DNA from 3 places in the Nocardiopsis codii genome. Region 2 is predicted to be linked to each of the others. Evidence: riboswitches for the same ligand, from Rfam matches in the RefSeq annotation. Region 2 holds a riboswitch; each other region holds the start of a gene.
The links. A riboswitch is a leader RNA that binds a small molecule or an ion and turns the genes downstream of it on or off. The one in region 2 is predicted to bind S-adenosylmethionine.
Positions count from the first base shown of each region.

Region 1: another riboswitch for S-adenosylmethionine. It lies ahead of thrC (threonine synthase); the one in region 2 lies ahead of Q8791_RS15255 (aminotransferase class V-fold PLP-dependent enzyme).
Region 3: another riboswitch for S-adenosylmethionine. It lies ahead of Q8791_RS08940 (FAD/NAD(P)-binding protein); the one in region 2 lies ahead of Q8791_RS15255 (aminotransferase class V-fold PLP-dependent enzyme).

Region 1 is NZ_JAUZMY010000003.1:343,789-349,955, forward strand. Features, by position in the region: gene groL (chaperonin GroEL) at 1-1,400, opposite strand, end outside; gene Q8791_RS05265 (GNAT family N-acetyltransferase) at 1,754-2,281, opposite strand; gene Q8791_RS05270 (ubiquitin-like small modifier protein 1) at 2,545-2,823, opposite strand; gene thrC (threonine synthase) at 2,903-4,162, opposite strand; SAM riboswitch class I at 4,176-4,317, opposite strand; gene Q8791_RS05280 (alpha,alpha-trehalose-phosphate synthase (UDP-forming)) at 4,623-6,059, shown strand.
Region 2 is NZ_JAUZMY010000013.1:165,003-171,169, forward strand. Features, by position in the region: gene Q8791_RS15240 (primosomal protein N') at 1-913, shown strand, start outside; gene Q8791_RS15245 (DinB family protein) at 935-1,477, opposite strand; gene Q8791_RS15250 (SAM-dependent methyltransferase) at 1,468-2,175, opposite strand; gene Q8791_RS15255 (aminotransferase class V-fold PLP-dependent enzyme) at 2,887-4,266, opposite strand; SAM riboswitch class IV at 4,327-4,441, opposite strand; gene Q8791_RS15260 (DUF3870 domain-containing protein) at 4,820-5,203, shown strand; gene Q8791_RS15265 (CaiB/BaiF CoA transferase family protein) at 5,212-6,167, shown strand, end outside.
Region 3 is NZ_JAUZMY010000007.1:23,102-29,268, forward strand. Features, by position in the region: gene Q8791_RS08925 (alpha/beta fold hydrolase) at 1-759, shown strand, start outside; gene Q8791_RS08930 (hypothetical protein) at 1,102-1,254, opposite strand; gene Q8791_RS08935 (ketopantoate reductase family protein) at 1,607-2,527, shown strand; SAM riboswitch class IV at 2,702-2,810, shown strand; gene Q8791_RS08940 (FAD/NAD(P)-binding protein) at 2,874-4,823, shown strand; gene Q8791_RS08945 (acetyltransferase) at 4,923-5,384, opposite strand; gene Q8791_RS08950 (VCBS repeat-containing protein) at 5,747-6,167, shown strand, end outside.

The DNA.
Region 1 (6,167 bases), on a different contig from region 2:
TTCTCCGCCACGACGCCGCCTTCGAGGCCGGCGTTGATGGCGATCTGCTTGAGCGGCTCCGCGATGGCGCGACGAACGATGTCGGCGCCGATGGCCTCGTCACCGTCCAGGTCGAGCTTGGCGAACGCGGGGACGCTGGCCTGCAGCAGCGCGACGCCACCGCCGGGCAGGATGCCCTCCTCGACCGCGGCCTTGGCGTTGCGGACGGCGTCCTCGATGCGGTGCTTGCGCTCCTTGAGCTCCACCTCGGTCGCGGCACCGGCCTTGATGACGGCCACGCCGCCGGCCAGGCGGGCGAGACGCTCCTGGAGCTTCTCGCGGTCGTAGTCGGAGTCGGTGCGCTCGATCTCGTTGCGGATCTCGTTCACGCGACCGGCGATCGCGGTGGCGTCACCGGCGCCGTCCACGATGGTGGTCTCGTCCTTGGTGACGACGACCTTGCGGGCGCGGCCGAGCATGTCGAGCTCGGTGTTCTCCAGCTTGAGGCCGACCTCCTCGGTGACGACCTGGCCGCCGGTCAGCACGGCGATGTCGCCGAGCTGGGCCTTGCGGCGGTCACCGAAGCCCGGAGCCTTGACGGCGACGGACTTGAAGGTGCCGCGGATCTTGTTGACGATCAGCGTCTGGAGGGCGCCGCCCTCCAGGTCCTCGGCGATGACGACGAGCGGGCGACCGGCCTGGAGGACCTTCTCCACGACGGGCAGGAACTCGTTGTTGTTCGAGATCTTGGAGTTGACGATGAGGATGTAGGGGTCCTCGAGGACCGTCTCCATGCGCTCGAGGTCGGTGGCGAAGTAGGGCGAGATGTAGCCCTTGTCGAAGCGCATGCCCTCGGCGAGCTCGAGCTCGAGCCCGAAGGTCTGCCCCTCCTCGACGGTGATGACGCCTTCCTTGCCGACCTTGTCCATCGCCTCGGCGATGGTCTCGCCGATCTGGGGGTCGCCGGCGGAGATCGAGGCGGTGGAGGCGATCTGCTCCTTGGTCTCGATGTCCTTGGAGAGGTTGCCGAGCTCCTCGTTGATGCGAGCCACGGCGGCCTCGATGCCGCGCTTGAGGCTGATCGGGTTGGCGCCGGCGGCGACGTTGCGCAGCCCCTCGCGGACGAGGGCCTGGGCGAGCACGGTGGCGGTGGTGGTGCCGTCACCCGCGACGTCGTCCGTCTTCTTGGCGACCTCCTTGACCAGCTCGGCCCCGATCTTCTCCCAGGGGTCCTCGAGCTCGATCTCCTTGGCGATGGAGACACCGTCGTTGGTGATCGTGGGGGCGCCCCACTTCTTCTCCAGAACGACGTTGCGACCCTTCGGGCCGAGCGTGACCTTGACTGCGTCCGCGAGCTGGTTCATACCGCGCTCGAGGCCGCGACGGGCCTCCTCGTCGAACGCGATCAGTTTGGCTGCCATTGGATTCTTGTCCTCCCGTGACCGGGCTGATACGCGATGGGACGAGGCATGCGCCCGCGACGGACGACCGGAGCGCTCCGACAACCCTGCTGTCGGATGCCACGGTCTCGCAGCCTCGATCCGGTTAGCACTCAAGGAAGGCGAGTGCTAACCAGGTCCCTTTTTAGCACTCGGCCATGGAGAGTGCAAACGATGTGGTCACGATTTCCCCACCCCTCATAACAGCCCCGACCTGCACATACACCCCATCATGAGCTGTTTTCCGCGCTCAGCGGACAGGTTCCGCCACCCTCCGTGCCTGCTCGGACAGTGCCGTCAGGAGCGAATCGGGACTCGCGGGAGGACACGGCGCGTCAGAGCTTCTTGAAGTACCGGACGATCGGCATCGGTGTGAGCCCCGCCCGGGAGTAGGTGCTCCGCGCCGGGGCGTGGCCCTCGTCGCCCCCGGTCTCGATGATCGCGAGACCCATGCCCCGGTCCCTGATCCAGTCCACCGCGAACTCCGTGAGAGCCACCCCGACGCCCCTCCCCTGGTGGCCGGGGTCGACGGCGAGGAACGTCACTTCCCCTTCTCCGCGGCGGGATCCGCCGTCCCCCGCGCCGTCCTCGCCCTCCGCACCGGGCGCGGGGCGCAGCCGGACGGACGCGAACCCGGTGACGGCACCGCCGGAGACGGAGACCCACACGTGCTCCTCCTCGGACTCCAGGGCCCTCGTGACCACCGCGCGCTGGCTGACGCGCCAGTCCGGGATCATGTGCAGGTAGAGCCGGTCGCCCAGTTCCCGCCGCATCGACGCGTGCACCGGTTCCCACGCCCTCAGGGACAGGGCGACCACCGCGTCCCTGTCCCGCTCCTCGTACGCCCGGATCTCGTCGCTCATCCCCGCAGGCTAACCGCCTCCCCCGGCGCGGGAAAGCGAATATCCCCTGGCCGGGGACCCGTGGTGAGCAGGGCGGGCACGACCATCGGGCCGGGGCCGCATCACTGCCGGGGCCCGCCCCCCCGGGCCGGAGCGCGGGCGGGGACCACAAGGGGCGCGGACGCGGCGAGGGGGCGGCCCCGGGCCTCCCGCTCGTCGCGGGATGACGGGCCGCCCCCTCGCGGGCGGTGGCGGACGGCGCCGGTCGGCGCCGTGCCGACCGGTCAGCAGCCCCCGGCGACCGCCGGGATGATCGAGACCTTGGCGCCGTCGGCGATCTCGGTCTGGAGGCCCTTCTCGAAGCGCACGTCCTCGTCGCCGACGTACACGTTGACGAAGCGGCGCACCTTGCCGTTGTCGTCGAGGATGCGGGCGCGGATGCCCGGGTAGTTGGCCTCCAGGTCGTCGAGGAGCTCGGCGAGGGTGGCGCCCTTCGCCTCGACCTCGGAGGCGTCGTCGGTGTAGGTGCGCAGGATGGTGGGTACGCGGACGCTGGCGCTCATGGCGTTGTTCTTCCTTCTGCTGTGGGGCGGCGGGCCGGTGCGCGGCCCTCCGGGACTGCCTGGGTCGCCGGGACGGCGGTCAGACGAGGCCGGCGTCGGTGAAGGCGCTCAGGGACGGCTTGATCGTGGCGGTCACACCGGCGTCCACCGCGTTGAGGGTCTTGAGTCCGTCGCCGGTGTTGAGCACGACGGTCCGGGCCTCGGGGTCGAGCCTGCCCTCGCGCACCAGCTTGCGGAGCACACCCGTGGTGACGCCGCCCGCCGTCTCGGCGAAGACGCCTTCGGTGCGGGCGAGGAGCTTGATGGCGTCGACGATCTCGTCGTCGTTCACGTGCTCCACGGAGCCGCCCGTGCGCTGGGCGATGTCGAGCACGTACGGTCCGTCCGCCGGGTTGCCGATGGCCAGCGACTTGGCGATGGTGTCGGGCTTGACCGGCTGGATGACGTCGATGCCCTTCTCCCAGGCCTGCGCGACCGGCGAGCACCCCGTGGCCTGGGCGCCGAAGATCCGGTACGGGCGGTCCTCGACCAGGCCGAGCTTGATCAGCTCCTGGAACCCCTTGTCGATCTTGGTGAGCTGGGACCCGGAGGCGATCGGGATGACGATCTGCTCCGGCAGCTGCCAGCCGAGCTGCTCGGCGATCTCGTAGGCCAGCGTCTTGGAGCCCTCGCCGTAGTAGGGGCGCAGGTTGACGTTGACGAACCCCCAGCCCTCGCCGACCGGGTCGCCGATCAGCTCGGAGCAGAAGCGGTTGACGTCGTCGTAGTTGCCGTCGATGGCGACGACCTTGCCCCCGTAGACGGCGGCCATGACGACCTTGGCCTCCTCCAGCCCGGCGGGGATGAACACGCAGGACTCGAACCCGGCGCGCGCCGCGGCGGCGCCGACGGCGCCGGCCAGGTTGCCCGTCGAGGAGCAGGACAGGGTGGTGAAGCCGAAGGTGCGGGCCGCCTCGACGGCGATCGCGACCACGCGGTCCTTGAAGGAGTGCGTGGGGTTGCCGGAGTCGTCCTTGACGTACAGGGAGTCCATGCCCAGCTCGGCGGCGAGGCGGTCGGCCTTCACCAGCGGGGTCAGGCCGGGGGCCATGTTGGGCAGTTCGGCCACGTTGGCCGGCACGGGGAGGAGGGAGCGGTAGCGCCAGATGCTGTTGGGGCCGCTCTCGATGTCGGCGCGGGTGACGTTCCCGAAGTCGTAGGCGACCTCGAGGGGCCCGAAGCAGAACTCGCAGGCGAACTGGGGGGTGAGCTCGTAGCGCCGGCCGCATTCGCGACAGGAGAGCGCGGTTCCGGGGCCGAAGGCGCGGACGGAGGTGGGTTCGGTGGCGGTCATCGCCATGGCGAGGCGTCTCCCCTCATCTTCCCTGGTGGACACCTTGTCCCCAGGCCGGAGTTGGCACCTGCCCCAGCCGCCTCACGGGTTCGTGAGTAGTGCGCGCTGAGATGGTTGCCGGGGCTTCGCAGGGCCGGTCCCTCCACCCCTCTGGATGAGCAATATGAAGTTGTGGGCGGTCCTGTCGGATCCGCACCGTCACTGTAACGGACGCGTTGACCGGTTTTCCATGGCAGGTGATCCGGGTAACACGATCCCGCTCACATGCTGAGATCCCACCGGTCAGCGCGTCCGGGCCGCACGTGCTCTGTTTCGGGGCGGTGACGTCCCGCGCCGTCGGCCCCGGACGGGTTTGGGGCGGCTGTCGACCGGCGAGACATAAGGAGCGTCCCGCTTCCGCACAGGCTCCTCCCCACCGCCAGGACGGCAGCGACGGCCCCATCCGCACCTTCGAGAGGACGACCACGTGGACAAGGCACAGATCCTCATCGCTTCCAACAGGGGACCGGTGTCCTTCTCGACCGCCGACGACGGTTCCCTGGAACACCGCCGGGGCGGGGGCGGGCTCGTGTCCGGGATGATCTCCGTGGCCACGGAGATCGACAGCATCTGGGTGTGCGCCGCCCTGTCCGACGCCGACAGGCGTGCGGCGGCGGAGGCCCCGGAGGCCCGGCTGGACCTGGAGTACGACCTCGACGGCATGCGGGTCCACATGCTGGACATCCCGGAGCGGACCTTCCAGGGCGCCTACACCGGGGTCGCCAACTCGACCCTGTGGTTCGTCCAGCACATGCTGTACGACATCCCGAACAAGCCGTCCTTCGGTTCGGAGTTCCGGCGGCTGTGGGAGGACTACACCGCCTACAACAACGCGTTCGCCGAGGCCCTGGTCGCCGGTGCCGCCGACAACGCCCGCGTGGCCGTGCAGGACTACCACCTCGCGCTGGTGCCGCGCATCCTGCGCGCCCGCCGCCCCGACCTGCGCATCGCGCACTTCTCGCACACGCCGTGGGCGCCGCCGGAGTACTTCCGGATGCTGCCCGACCACGTCTCCCGCGAGCTGCTGGAGGGCATGCTCGGCGCGGACCGGCTCGGTTTCCTGAGCCCCCGGTGGGCGGACGCGTTCCTGCGCTGCTGCGCCGAGATCCTGCGCGCGGAGGTGGACTTCGCCCAGAGGACCGTCGAGTACGGCGGCAGGATGGTCGCGGTGGGCGTGCACGCGCTCGGCGCGGACGAGGAGGGGCTGCGCGAGAGCGCCGCCGAGCCGACCGTGGCCGTGCGCCGCGCGACCCTGGAGGATGCGGTCGGCGACACGCGGCTCATCGTGCGGGTGGACCGCACCGAGCTGTCCAAGAACATCGTGCGCGGCCTGGAGGCGTACCGGGAGCTGCTGACGGCCCACCCGGAGTGGCGGGGCCGGGTGACGCACCTGGCGTTCGCCTACCCGAGCCGGGGCGACGTGCCCGAGTACCGCGAGTACACCGACTCTGTGCTGCGGATCGCCAAGGCGATCAACGAGGAGTTCGCGACCGCGGAGTGGACGCCGCTGGTGCTGGAGGTCAACGACGACTACCCGCGTTCGCTGGCGTCGTTCCAGCTGGCCGACGTTTTGCTGGTCAACCCGACCCGGGACGGCATGAACCTGGTGGCCAAGGAGGGCCCGGTGCTCTCCGAGCGCGACTCGGTGCTGGTGCTCTCGCGCGAGGCGGGCGCCGCCGACGAGCTGGGGCAGCACGCGCTGCTGGTCAACCCCTTCGACACCCTGGAGACGGCGGAGGCGCTGCACCGGGCCCTGTCGATGCCGGAGGACGAGCGCAGGAAGCGGCGGGAGGGGCTCGCCGAGGCGGCTGTCGCACTGCCGCCGCGCCGGTGGTTCCAGGACCAGCTGCGCTCCCTGGGCTGAGAGCGGCTCCGGGCGCGTGGCGCGGCCCGGAGGAGCGCGAGGGCACGCGCGCGGTCGTGCTCCGGGGCCGAGTGCTCCGGAGGCGCGGGGCGCGGGATCGCCGGGCGC
Region 2 (6,167 bases):
GGCCCTCAAGTCGGCGCGGGAGGCGGCCAGGACGGGGGCGGTGCTGTTCCAGGTGCCGCGCCGTGGCTACCTCAACACCCTGGCCTGCGCGGGCTGCCGCGAACCCGCGCGCTGCGAGAACTGCCGGGGGCCGCTCGCGATCCGCGAGGCGAACGCCCTGCCCTCCTGCGGCTGGTGCGGACGGGTCGCCGGGCAGTGGGCGTGCCCCGACTGCGGGGCGACCCGGATGCGGGCCGTGGTGGTGGGCGCCCGCCGGACCGCCGAGGAGCTGGGCCGGGCCTTCCCCTCGCTGACCGTGCGCACGTCCGGGCGCGACGAGGTGCTGTCGGAGGTCCCGGACAAGCCCTCCCTGGTGGTGGCCACGCCCGGGGCCGAACCGGTGGTCAGGGACGGCGGGTACGCGGCGGCCGTGCTGCTCGACGGCTGGGCGCTGCTGAACAGGGCCGACCTCCGGGCCTCGGAGGAGACGTTGCGCCGCTGGTTCAACGCCGCCGCCCTGGTGCGGCCGGGCGGCACCGTGGTGGTGTCGGCCGATGTGTCGCTGCCGGTGGTGCAGGCCCTGGTCAGGTGGGATCCCGGCGGGTTCGCCGAACGCGAGCTGGCCGAACGCAGGGAGCTGGGGTTTCCCCCCGCCGTGTCCATGGCGTCGATCACCGGGGCCCCGGACCACGTGCGCGAACTCCTCGCCCAGGTGGACCTGCCCGAGGGCGCCGAACTGCTCGGGCCGGTACCGGTGGCCGCGGAGCGCGGGCCGGGAGGCGAGGGCTCACCGACGGAGCGCGCCCTCCTGCGGGTGCCCCGCGACGGGGTGGGCGCGCTGGCCCGCTCGTTGAAGGCCGCCGCGTCGGCGCGCAGCGCGCGCGGCGACGAGCACCTGGCCCAGGTGCGGGTGGACCCGCTGCACGTGGTCTGACCGCCGTCCGGGCGGCCGGGTTCAGGTCCGGGAGGGTTGGGCGCGGTAGAGGTCGCGCAGCAGCGCGATCTCGGCGCCGTGGTGGATGATCTCCCGGTTGACGTGCAGCACGAGCGCGACCGTCGGGAAGCCCGCCCACTGGGGCGCCTCGGTGCCTCTCACCGGCGCGGACAGGCCGTCCTCGTCGAGGGCCTGGATGTGCTCGGACCAGACCTCGTAGGCGTGGCGCAGACGCTGCTTGGCCTCGACCGCGTCGCCGGGCCAGTTGACGCTCTCCCGGGTGTAGGTGCGGTCGCCGAAGTGCCAGTTGGTGCGGGTCTCCAGGACGTCCACCACGAGGTGTCCGAGCCGCCAGGCGATCGTGGTCACGGGCGGCGGCTCGGGTTCGGGGACCGCCGAGTCCGGCTGGTACCGCCCGTCCGCCCCCTGGCGCACGGTCCAGGCCCCGGGTGCGGGCAGCCAGTGGTACTCGGCGTCGGTCAGCCCCTCCAGCCGTGGCCAGAGCGAGTACTCCCAGTAGAACTGGACCTGCGCCAGAACCTCACCCGTCCAGTTCACCGCCATCTGCGGGTCCCCCTTCCGCTCCCGGGCGCACGGCCCAGCCCTGCCAGGGTTCCGGTTCCCCGGTCGGACACGTCCTCGTCCGGATAGGGCCACCATCGCAGATCGGCCACACCTGGTTCAACAGGGAGGAAGGGGTGGAAGGCGCGCTCGACCACGGCCCGGGGGGCGGGGGACGCGAGCGCGAGGTAGCCGCCGCCGCGCATGAGGGCGTGCAGGCCCCCGATGCCCTCGGGCGGGTCGTCGGCGGTGAAGGGCCGGGTCATCAGAACGGCGACGGGCTCGTCGAAGTCGACGAGCCCGGAGGTCCCCAGACGGCGCAGGAGCCCCGCGGTACCGGAACCGTCGCCGGAGAGCACTGCCGCGTTGGCGGTGGGGAGCATGCCCGCCGCGCCGTGCGGGGCCAGGTGGACGACGGTGGCGTCGGGGTCGCAGGCGTGGACGCGCTCGGTGGTCCCGGGCACGGGACAGCCCCAGTCGACGAACTGGCGGACACCGGCGTCGGCGCGCAGGTAGTCGATGACCCGTCCGAGAAAGGCCCGGTGCAGGCGGGTGTGCTCGCTCTGCCCGGTGGCGGCTGGCTCGCCCGCGCGCGGGTCGAGGCTGACCACGCGCGACCGTCGTCCTGGCACCTGCACGGGTTCCCGTTGCCGGAACACGGCCGCGAGCGGACCCGCCTTGGGCCCTCGGACGTCCGTCACGATCACGCTCCCCCAGCCGGTTCGCTTGTGGGAGGCAGGACGCGCCGCGGAGCGAACCGGTCGGGTCCGTCGGCGTCACGCCATGCCGTCAGGGCCTGATGCTACAGGCTGGGAAAGTGATTCCCGGCACACCATGGAGTGAAATGTGCCTTGTTGTACTTTTTGTTGTTCGGTGCGTAGCAAGGTTCCGGATCCTCCGCCCCGGAAGGGCTTCCCGACACGTTCCGGTGCCCGGAGGGTGCGGGGCTGCCGCCACCGGCACCGGCCCGCCTCCCCTGCGCGCGGCCGCCCGCTCAGCGACGCGACGGGGCCGTGGTCGGCCTCCCCGCGGACGCCGCACACTGCCGTGCGACCACCGACGCGCCCGGCCCCGCCACCGGCCACAGCGGGCCCGCCGGGAACGGCCTCCCGCGCGCGGGCCGCCTCGCCGGCGGGCCCCACCGAGTGCGGGGGACCGGAGGCGCGGGGACGGGAAGGGCGAGAGCCCGCAGGACCGGGGACACGCGCACGGGAGGCACCGACCGCGGAGGGTACGGGCCGTGAGGGTCGTCGGTGCGCCGGGGCGGGGACGAGGCGGCACGAGGGGTGCGAGAGAGCCAGGCGCGGAGGCACGCGGGAGACGGGCAGCGCCCCCCCGCGGGCCCCGGACGCAGCGCGCCCCGGTGACCGTGCCGGTCACCGGGGCGCCCGTCGACGGGGGCCGTCCCCGCGTCAGAGCACGTTGCGCGGGTCCGGAACCGGGGCCAGGCGGCCGTCGCAGTCGGCGTACTCCCAGGCCGGGCCATTGGCGACCAGGTCGGCGACCGCGCCGACGAGCCGGTCCACGTGCTCCGCGGTGGTGCCCACCCCCAGACTCGCCCGCACGGCCTGGGTGTGGCCCTCGGGCAGCAGGTGCCGGGTGAGCGGGTGGGCGCAGAACAGGCCGTCCCTCACCCCGATGCCGTGCTCGGCGGACAGTGCGGCGGCCAGCAGGTCGGCGGGCAGGCCGTCCACCGTGAACGAGATGATGCCGACCCGCGGGTGCTCGGGGCCCCACAGGGTCAGCTCGGTGACGCCCGCGACGGCGGCCAGCCCGGCGCGCAGCCGCTCCAGGAGCGCGGACTCGCGGATGTGCAGGAGTTCCTGGGTGGCCGGGGTGAGGGTGTCGCAGGCGGCGGCCAGCGCCACCGCGCCGAGGACGTTCGGGCTGCCCGCCTCGTGCCGCGCGGGGAGGTCGTTCCACACCACGTCGTGCTCGGTGACCAGTCGGGTGGCGCCGCCCCCGGACAGGTACGGGGTGGCCTCGCGCAGCCAGTCGGCGCGTCCGGCCAGCACCCCGGAGCCGAAGGGCGCGTAGAGCTTGTGCGCGGACAGCGCCACGTAGTCGGCGCCCGTCTCCTCCAGGCTGAACGGCAGGTGCGGCACGTACTGGGCGGCGTCCACGACCACGCGGGCGCCCTCGGCGTGCGCCGCCGCCACCAGTTCCTCGACCGGCCAGATCTCACCGGTGACGTTGGAGGCGGCGGTCACGCACAGCAGCCTCGGCCCCTCGGGGGCCTCCCGCAGCGCTGTGCGGGCCGCCTCGACGGCGGCTTCGGCGGTGGCGGGCAGCGGCAGGCGGACCACGCTCCCGGCACGGGCGGCGGGGTGCTCCCAGGGCAGGAGTGCGGCGTGGTGCTCGGTCTCGAACACGACCACCGTGCAGCCCTCGGGCACGGAGCGGGCCAGGAGGTTGAGGGCGTCGGTGGTGCCGCGCACGAACACCACCGCGTCCGCGGGCTCGGACCGGGCCCCGAGGAACCGGGCCACGCTGCGCCGGGCCCGCTCGTAGGCGTCGGTGCTCACCTGCGAGTGGTGGCCCGCGCCCCGGTGGACACTCGCGTAGTAGGGCAGCGCGTCGGCCAGGGCGTCCGCGACCGGGGACAGGCAGGGGGCGCTGGCGGCGTAGTCGAAGTTCGCGTACTCGACGCGCTCGCCGGTGACCAGGGGGACGCCCTCGTCCGCGGCGACGATCGTGCACCCGGCGGTGTCGCCCGAGGGGCGGTCGGCGGATCCGGACGGAGCACCGGAACGGAACGAACGCGCGGTGTGGATGGGGCTGACAACGGTCATGAAGCACCTCTTCTGCGGGTCATGGGACCCACAGGGGTGCCGTCACGGCTACGCCACAGGGGTCCGCGCTTGTCTGACACGGTTGTGTCGGGACCTGGTCCTCACCCGGGGCACCCCACCGCGGAAGGAGGGTTGCCGACCAGCAAGCCGGGGCTTCGCGCTGGTACTCGTGACCTGCGACGCAGGCTAACACACGCGCGGCGGGGCCGACCAGCCGGGCCCTTGTGTGGCCTGGACCACCCCGCCGCCCGCCCCGCGGCGCAGCGGGGCCCGGGGCCCGGGGCGCGGTCCCCCGCCCGCGCAGGCCGGGCGGGCCGCTGGTCCGCCGGGCGCACCGGTCCAGGGCACCCTGCCCGCGCGAGGGGACGGGGGAGGTGCGGGCGTTCGCCGAACGCGCGGGCCGCGCCCCGCTTGACAGCCGCCGAACCGGTCGGGCCATACTTGGGGTGCCTGCCCTCACGCCGCCGGTGCCCGGTTTCCCCCGGCCACCCTCCAGGCGCGAGACTCCAGAGCGTTGGAGTTTTCGCATGCCCGCGAGCGAGAGGTGTGTCCGTTGCACGGCGACGACCGTATCCAGCAGGTTCTCCGCAACCCCAGGGTTGTCCTCATCTCCGGCTACGCCCGTCTTCCCGACTCGGTGGCGAGCCATTCCCAGTACCAGCGGCTCGGCGTCGTCCTCGCCGTGGACACCGCGGACGGCCGCATCGTCGCCGCGGACACCACCCTGCTCACCGACCTGGGCAAGGACTTCTTCCGCGCCCTGGTCGAGGGCGCCTCGGTCACCGAGGACATCGCCGAACTGGTCCAACGGGTACAGACGCGGTACGCGGGCCAGTCCGGCGCCGCACTGACCACGGCCCTGCGCCGCTGCCTGGAGTCCTACTACCAGCTGCGGGAGGGCGACCAGCTGCCCGGCGGCCCCGACGCCAAGGAGTGACACCCCTCGTGACCGACACCCCGCCCGTTCCCGGCGACGACGCCCCCGGCCCCGGGCCGGGCCCGGCCGCCCCGCTCCCCCTCGCGGGGGTGCGCGTCGCCGACCTCTCCCGCGTGCTCGCGGGCCCGTACGCGACCATGCTCCTCGCCGACATGGGAGCGGAGGTGGTCAAGGTCGAGCAGCCCGGGCGCGGCGACGACACCCGCGCGTGGGGCCCGCCCTGGGCGGGCCCCGCCGACGGCGGGGACGGCCCCGGCGAGGCGGCCTACTTCCTGTCGGTGAACCGCAACAAGCGCAGCCTGGCCGTGGACCTGAAGGACCCCGACGGCCTGGCCGCCGTCCAGGAGCTGTGCGCGTCCTCCGACGTGGTCGTACAGAACTTCCGGCCCGGCGTGATCGACCGGCTCGGCCTCGGCTACGAGGCGGTGAGCGCACGCAACCCGGCCGTCGTGTACTGCTCGGTGAGCGGCTTCGGCCCGGAGCACGAACCGAGCACCCGTCCCGGGTTCGACATCGTCGTGCAGGCGGAGAGCGGCCTGATGTCCACCACCGGCCCCGCCGACGGCCCGGCGAGCAAGGTGGGGGTGGCCCTCACCGACGTGCTGACCGGTCTCAACGCCGCCGTCGGGATCCTGGGGGCGCTGATGAGGGCCCGTGTGACCGGCCGGGGCGAGAACATCAGCGCGTCGCTGATCAACTCCACCCTGTCCGGCCTGGTCAACCTCACCCAGCAGGCGCTCGTGACGGGGGCCGAACCGGCCCGTGTCGGCAACGCGCACACCACGATCGTCCCCTACCAGGTCTTCCCCACCGCCGACGCGGAGATCGTGGTCGCCGCCGGCAACGACGCCCTGTACCAGCGGCTGTGCCGGGCACTGGACCGCCCCGACCTGGCCGAGGACCCGCGCTACGCCACCAACCCCGGGCGGGTGGCCCACAGGGACGAGCTGGTGGGAGAGCTGTC
Region 3 (6,167 bases), on a different contig from region 2:
ACCGGACGCCCTGTAGTCCTGCTGCACGGACTGGCCGGCCACGCGGGTGAATGGGATGCCATCGCCCGGCAGTTGAGCATCCGACACCGGGTCGTGGCAGTCGACCAGCGCGGCCACGGTGCCAGCGAACGCTTCCCCCACGACCTCTCCCGCGCCGCCTATGTCGCCGACGTCGTCGCCGTACTCGACCAGCTCGACCTAAGGATGCCCGTCCTGATCGGCCAGTCGCTCGGCGGCCACGCTGCCATGCTCACCACCGCCGCACACCCCGACCTCATCCACGCGCTCGTCCTGGTCGAAGCTGGACCCGGTGGCCCGAATCCCCACGTGCAGGAGGAGATCGGCGGATGGCTCGACTCGTGGCCAAACCCCTTTCCGTCGCGGCAGGCGGCCGTCGACTTCCTCGGCGGCGGGGCAGTCGGCGAAGGCTGGGCAGCCGGGCTGGAGGAGCGTGACGGCGGCTGGTGGCCGCGTTTCGACCGCGACGTCATGGTCGACTCGCTGGCCGAGAACGCCCGGCGCTCCTTCTGGGACGAGTGGGCAAAGATCGCATGCCCGACCCTGGTCGTCCTCGGCCAGTCCGGCATCATCCCCCCGCAGGAGATCGACGACATGTTCCGCCTACGACCGGATACGACAGCCGTGAGCATCCCCGGCACAGGGCACGACGTCCACCTCGAACGAACCGACGCGCTGCAACGGATACTCCAGGGATTCCTCCGCGACATTCCCACGTATCCCGCTCCGAGGCGCACCTGACCCGGAGACGCCGTGCTTGCGCGTCACGCCCGGAGTGCCATGCCTGTGCGCACGTCGCGTCGGATGGCTGCGTACAGCTCTGTCTTGGACTGCGACGGCATCGGGTCCCCTCCGCGATGGGAAGCACACTGATGCTCTCACCGCAAGGCCCTCGGGGTTGCCGAACTCATCGACACGACAGAGCGATGAGCAGGGGTGTTGACCACACTCATCGACAAACGTTGCCGTCAGACACGAACAGAACCAAGGAGAACCCGATGGTCTCCGGCGGCCTCGTCGGCGGACAGGACCCCGGACACGACGAAGGCGCCGCCCGACAGGACGACGCCACCGGGGATCTTCCTACTCGTCGACGCTGAGCACCAACGCGTAAGCCTCGGCGAGGTCCTTGACGTCCTCGGCCTCCTCGGAGACGGGAGCCAACTCCACGATCTTCTTGAGGATCGCTTCGCGCGCCTGGGCCTGGATGTCCTGTGTGTCCTGCGATTCAGTCATACGCCAACCCTAGACCCGCGGCCGGACATGTCCGGTCGCTTCCCCATATCCACCAGCTGAGGCCACCCGGGCGGTGGCCTCTCCGCATGTGGAGACCACGTGACCGAGGGGCGGGGCCGGGGGACCGCCGGGACAGCCCGTCCGTTGCGGAGCGGGGCGCGGGGCCACCACCCCGCGGACCCTCCCGGGACGGGAGGGGACTCCGCGCTCCCTTCCTGCCGTCCGGTGCGCCAGCGGGCTCCGCACCGCGGCGCGACTCCGTGTCACCGGAGGGCAACTCCTTCACCCTTGCCCCCAGGTGTCCCATGGTCATACGTTTTGCGGTGTTCACGAGACACCGGGTAGGAGAATCATGAAGATCCTTGTGGTGGGCGCCGGAGCCGTCGGCGGGTACTTCGGCGCACGCCTGGTCCAGGCGGGCCGGGACGTCGACTTCCTCGTCCGGCCCGCGCGCGCCGAACTCCTCCGGGAGAGAGGACTGGTCCTGCGGAGCGCGGACGGCGGTGTGGAGTCGGTCCCCGTCACCCCGGTGACCGCCGACCGGCTGGGACCCGGCTACGACCTGGTCGTCCTCGCCGTGAAGTCGTACGGTTTCGACGCCGCGCTGGAGGACGCCGCCCCCGCGGTGGGTCCGGACACCGTGGTCCTGCCGTTCCTCAACGGCATGCGGCACATCGACGCCCTGGTGGAGCGGTTCGGCGCCGACCGGGTCTACGGCGGCGTGGCCATGGTGATGACCAGGCTGGGCGCGGAGGGCGAGATCGTCGAGGTCGGCAAGATGAGCCAGCTGATCTACGGCCCCCTCTCCGACCGCCCCGTGGTGGCCCCGGCCGACGTGCACGCCGCCCTGGACGCGGGCTCCTACTCGGTCTCCCTCACGGGGTCGGCGCGCCAGGAACTGTGGAACAAGTGGGTGTTCCTGGCGACCCTGGGCGCGTGCAACTGCCTGATGCGCGCCCCGATCGGCCGGATCAACAGCGCGCCCGGCGGCCAGGAGTTCACGGCCGGGGTGTTCGCCGAGGCCATCGCGGTGGCGACGGCGTCCGGGTACCCGCCCGGCCAGGACGCCCGCGACCGGGCCGACGCGATCATCGCCGACACGACGGCGACGACCACGACCTCGCTGTACTGGGACCTGACGCAGGGCAACCCGGTGGAGGCCGACCAGATCATCGGGGACCTGGTCGCCCGGGGCCGCGAGCTGGGGGTGCCCACCCCGCTGTTCTCCCTGGCCTACACCGGCCTGAGCGCGTACGCGGCCGCACGCGCCTGAGTGGCGGGCTTCCCGGCGCGCGCCGCGTACCGGGAAGCGCGCCGGGGGCGGTCGGCGCGGAGCCGACCGCCCCTCGGGTGCACCGATTGCCACCATCCGCCCCCTTGTGTGTATTTCTCGTCACCTTCCCTCCCACTTGTCTGGAATATTTCCTAGTGGATAAGTTCGGTTTCAGGTCACGAGTTCCAGCGCGAAGGTCCGGCTAGCTGGGCGGCAACCCTCCTGCGCGGTGGGGTGCCCCGGAATCGACGACCCGGCTGCGGCGACGCGGCAAGCGTGCGAGAACTCTCGTCCCCCGGCGCCGTCGCCGCACCTCAACACCGGACGAACACGACGAGGCGGGACTGTGAGCACCATCCCCGGGACGACCCCCCTCCCGCTCCGCGGGTTCGACGCCGTGGTGGTGGGCGGCGGCCCGCGCGCGGTCGCGGTCGTGGCGCGCCTGGCCGCCCGGCACCCCCGCACGGACCGGCCCGTACGGGTGGCCGTCGTGGACCGGGTGGAGGTGGGGGCGGGCGCCACCTGGCGCACCGACCAGTCCCCCCTGCTGCTCAACAACACCTACAGCGCGCACACCACGATCCACGCCGACGGCTCCACCCCGATGGACGGCCCCGTCGTCCCCGGTCCCGACCTGCTGCGCTGGGCCTCCGAGAGCGAGGTCCCGGCCGACCGCCCCGCGTGGGCGGCCCGCGAGGTCGCGGAGCTGCGCCCCTGGTCCTATCCGTCGCGGCGGATCCAGGGCGTGTACTACAACGAGCAGCTGGCGGCGGCGGGGGCCACCGGCCGGGTGGAGCTGACACCGGTCGTCGGCACCGCCGTGGACCTGGTGGCGTCGGGGGACGCCGGGCGGACGGTGGTACTGGAGGACGGACGCCGCCTGGACGCGCCCGTGGTCGTGCTGGCCCAGGGCATGGTGCAGGCGCGGCGCTCGCCCCGGGTCCGGTCCCTGGTGTCGGCCGCGGAGGCGCACGGGCTGGTGTACGTGGAGCCGGGCATGCCCGCGGAACGCGACTGGGACCGGGTCCCCGGAGGGGAGACCGTCCTGGTCGCGGGCCTGGGCGCGAACTTCTTCGACGTGGTGGCGCTGCTGACGGAGGGACGCGGCGGGCGGTTCGAGCCCGCCGGGGATCCGCTGTACCCGGCGCGGCTGCGCTACGTGCGGAGCGGGGACGAGCCGCACCTGGTGGCGGGGTCCCGGCGGGGCCTGCCCTACCGGGCCAAGGCCGCCTACCCCGACGGGTTCCCGCCGCGGTACGAGCCGCGCCTGGCGACGCGGCAGTGGTTCGCGCAGGTGGCGTCGGAGACCGGCCAGGACTTCCGGACGGCGGTGTGGCCGCAGCTCGCCCGCGAGTTCGCGTGGGCGCACCTGTCGTCCCTTCTGGAGCACCGCCCCGGGACCGTGGTGCCGGGGCTGGGCGCGGAGGAGCTGCTGGCGCGGTTGCGCGGTGCCGGCGCCGACGGTGTGGACGCCGTCGTGGCGGCTGCGGTGACCGATCCACGCCACCGCCTGTCGACGCGGCGGTTGGACCGGCCCGGACCGGCCGGACCGCTGACGGAGGAGGCCTGGCGGGCGTGGGTTGCGGCGTACGTGAACGAGGAGCTGGACACGATCCACTCCCCGCTCACGAGCGCGCGCAACGCCGTCAACCGGGCGATGGCGGCGCTGCGGGGGCAGGTGCAGCGCCTGGTCGCGGCGGGCGCGCTGGACGGGGCGAGCGTGGCCCGCGACGTGGCGGGGTGGTTCACGCCGACGGGTCTGGCGCTCGCGTCGGGGCCTCCTCCGCACCGCACCGCCCAGGTGCTGGCGCTGATCGACGCCGGTGTGCTGGAGCTACTCGGCGAGGGCTCGTCGGTGGAGTTCGAGGACGGCGTGTTCGTGGGGCGCTCGGCGTCGGTGCGGCGCGAGCCGGTGCGGGCGCGGGCGTTCGTGGAGACGCGCATGTCGAAGGGCGTGGTCACGGGCACCGACGACCCGTTGCTGGGCGCCCTCCTGGGGTCCGGCCGGGCGGGGCTGCACGTGTGGCCGTCCGCGGACGGCTCCCGGTCGTCCAGCGGGACCCTGGACGTGACCAGGTCCGGTTTCCGCCTGCTGGACGCCGACGGCGTCGCGGACGAGAGGGTGGTGGTGCTCGGCATCCCGGCCGAGGGTGTGCAGCCGGGCTCCTCCATCGGCGCGATCCCGGGCGTGCCCTCGCCGCTGCTGGCGGGGGCGGACCTGGCCGCCGCCGCTGTCATGGACCACCTGGGAGCCGACGACGTGTCGGGAACCGGCGTGACCGCGGGCCGCGTCTGAGGTCTGCCGCCGCTCCGCCGCCGCGCCCGGGTGTCCGGGCGCCGCGGCGGTGCGGCCGGTTCCCGGTCGGCCCCGGGTGCCCGGTCGGCCCCGCGGCGATCAGGAGCGGTCCCTGCGCATGTGGACGAGCGGGAACGGGCGCCCCTCGCCGTCCACCGGTGAGCGGCCCGTCTCCTCGAACCCCTGTGAGGCGTAGAACCCGCGCGCGGCCGGGTTCTGCTCGTTGACGTCCAGGGTGAGCACCGGGCGACCCTGCGCCGCCCAGGCCAGCAGGGCGCGGCCCACGCCGCGTCCCCGGGCGTCGTCGTGGACGAACAGCATGTCGACGTGGTGGCCGTCGAGCCCGATGAAGCCGACGGGGCGGCCGTCGGGGTCCACGGCGACGTGGACGTCGTGCCGGGGCAGGTAGGCGTCCAGGATCCTCGCCTCGTAGCGGTCGACGTCCTCCCGGGTCAGGAAGGCGTGTGTGGCGGTGACGGCGCTGCGCCAGATCTCCGCCAGGGCGGCGTACTCCTCCGGGCCCCTGGAGGGACGCACGTGCACTGGGAGAGAGGGATTCATACGCGCACCGTACCGGGGCCGCCTCCCGCACGGCACGGAGATTTCCTCCCGGAGGCGCCCGAACCCGCCCGCGGCCGGGCGCCGCCGACCTCGGGGACGGCTCCACCCCTCCCCCGGTGGTCACCGGGGACCACGGGCACCGACGAGCCGGCTCCGGCCCACGACCCGGGCGCGGTGCGCTCAGCACCGGTCCGCCGGCGGGTCACCGGAGGAGTCGCCGACGGGGGCGCGTTCCACAGCGGGGCCTTCGGCGGCCGAGACCGGCGCCGTGCGCCCGACGGATCTGCGACTACCCTGGCGTGATCCCCGAAGGCCGACCGGGCACGCCCGCCGTGCCGGCTCCCCGACGATCGGACGATCCCATGTACCCCCTCCGCCCCGCCCCGCTCTCCCTCGCCTGCGTCCTCTTCCTGAGCGGGTGCGCGAACGCCCCCGATCCCGGGGGTTCGGAGGGCGGACGGGGGCAGGGGGCCGACGAGGTGTACGAACTCGCCCCCGTCCCCGAGGGCGGGGGCGGCGACCTCCCCGACGACGTCAACGGGGACGGCTACACCGACCTCCTCTTCCTGGGGCCCGTCGAGACCGCCGGGAACGAGGGGACCTGGGAGCAGACGCGGCGGCTGGTGGTCGTCTACGGCTCGGAGCGCGGCCCCGATCCGACCACGCGCACGGGCCTCGAAGCCGGGGCCGTGACCGCGGTCGCCGCCGCGGGCGGCGGCCAGCACCTGCGCGCGGGGACCGCCGACCTGGACGGTGACGGCTTCTCCGACATACCCGTGACGA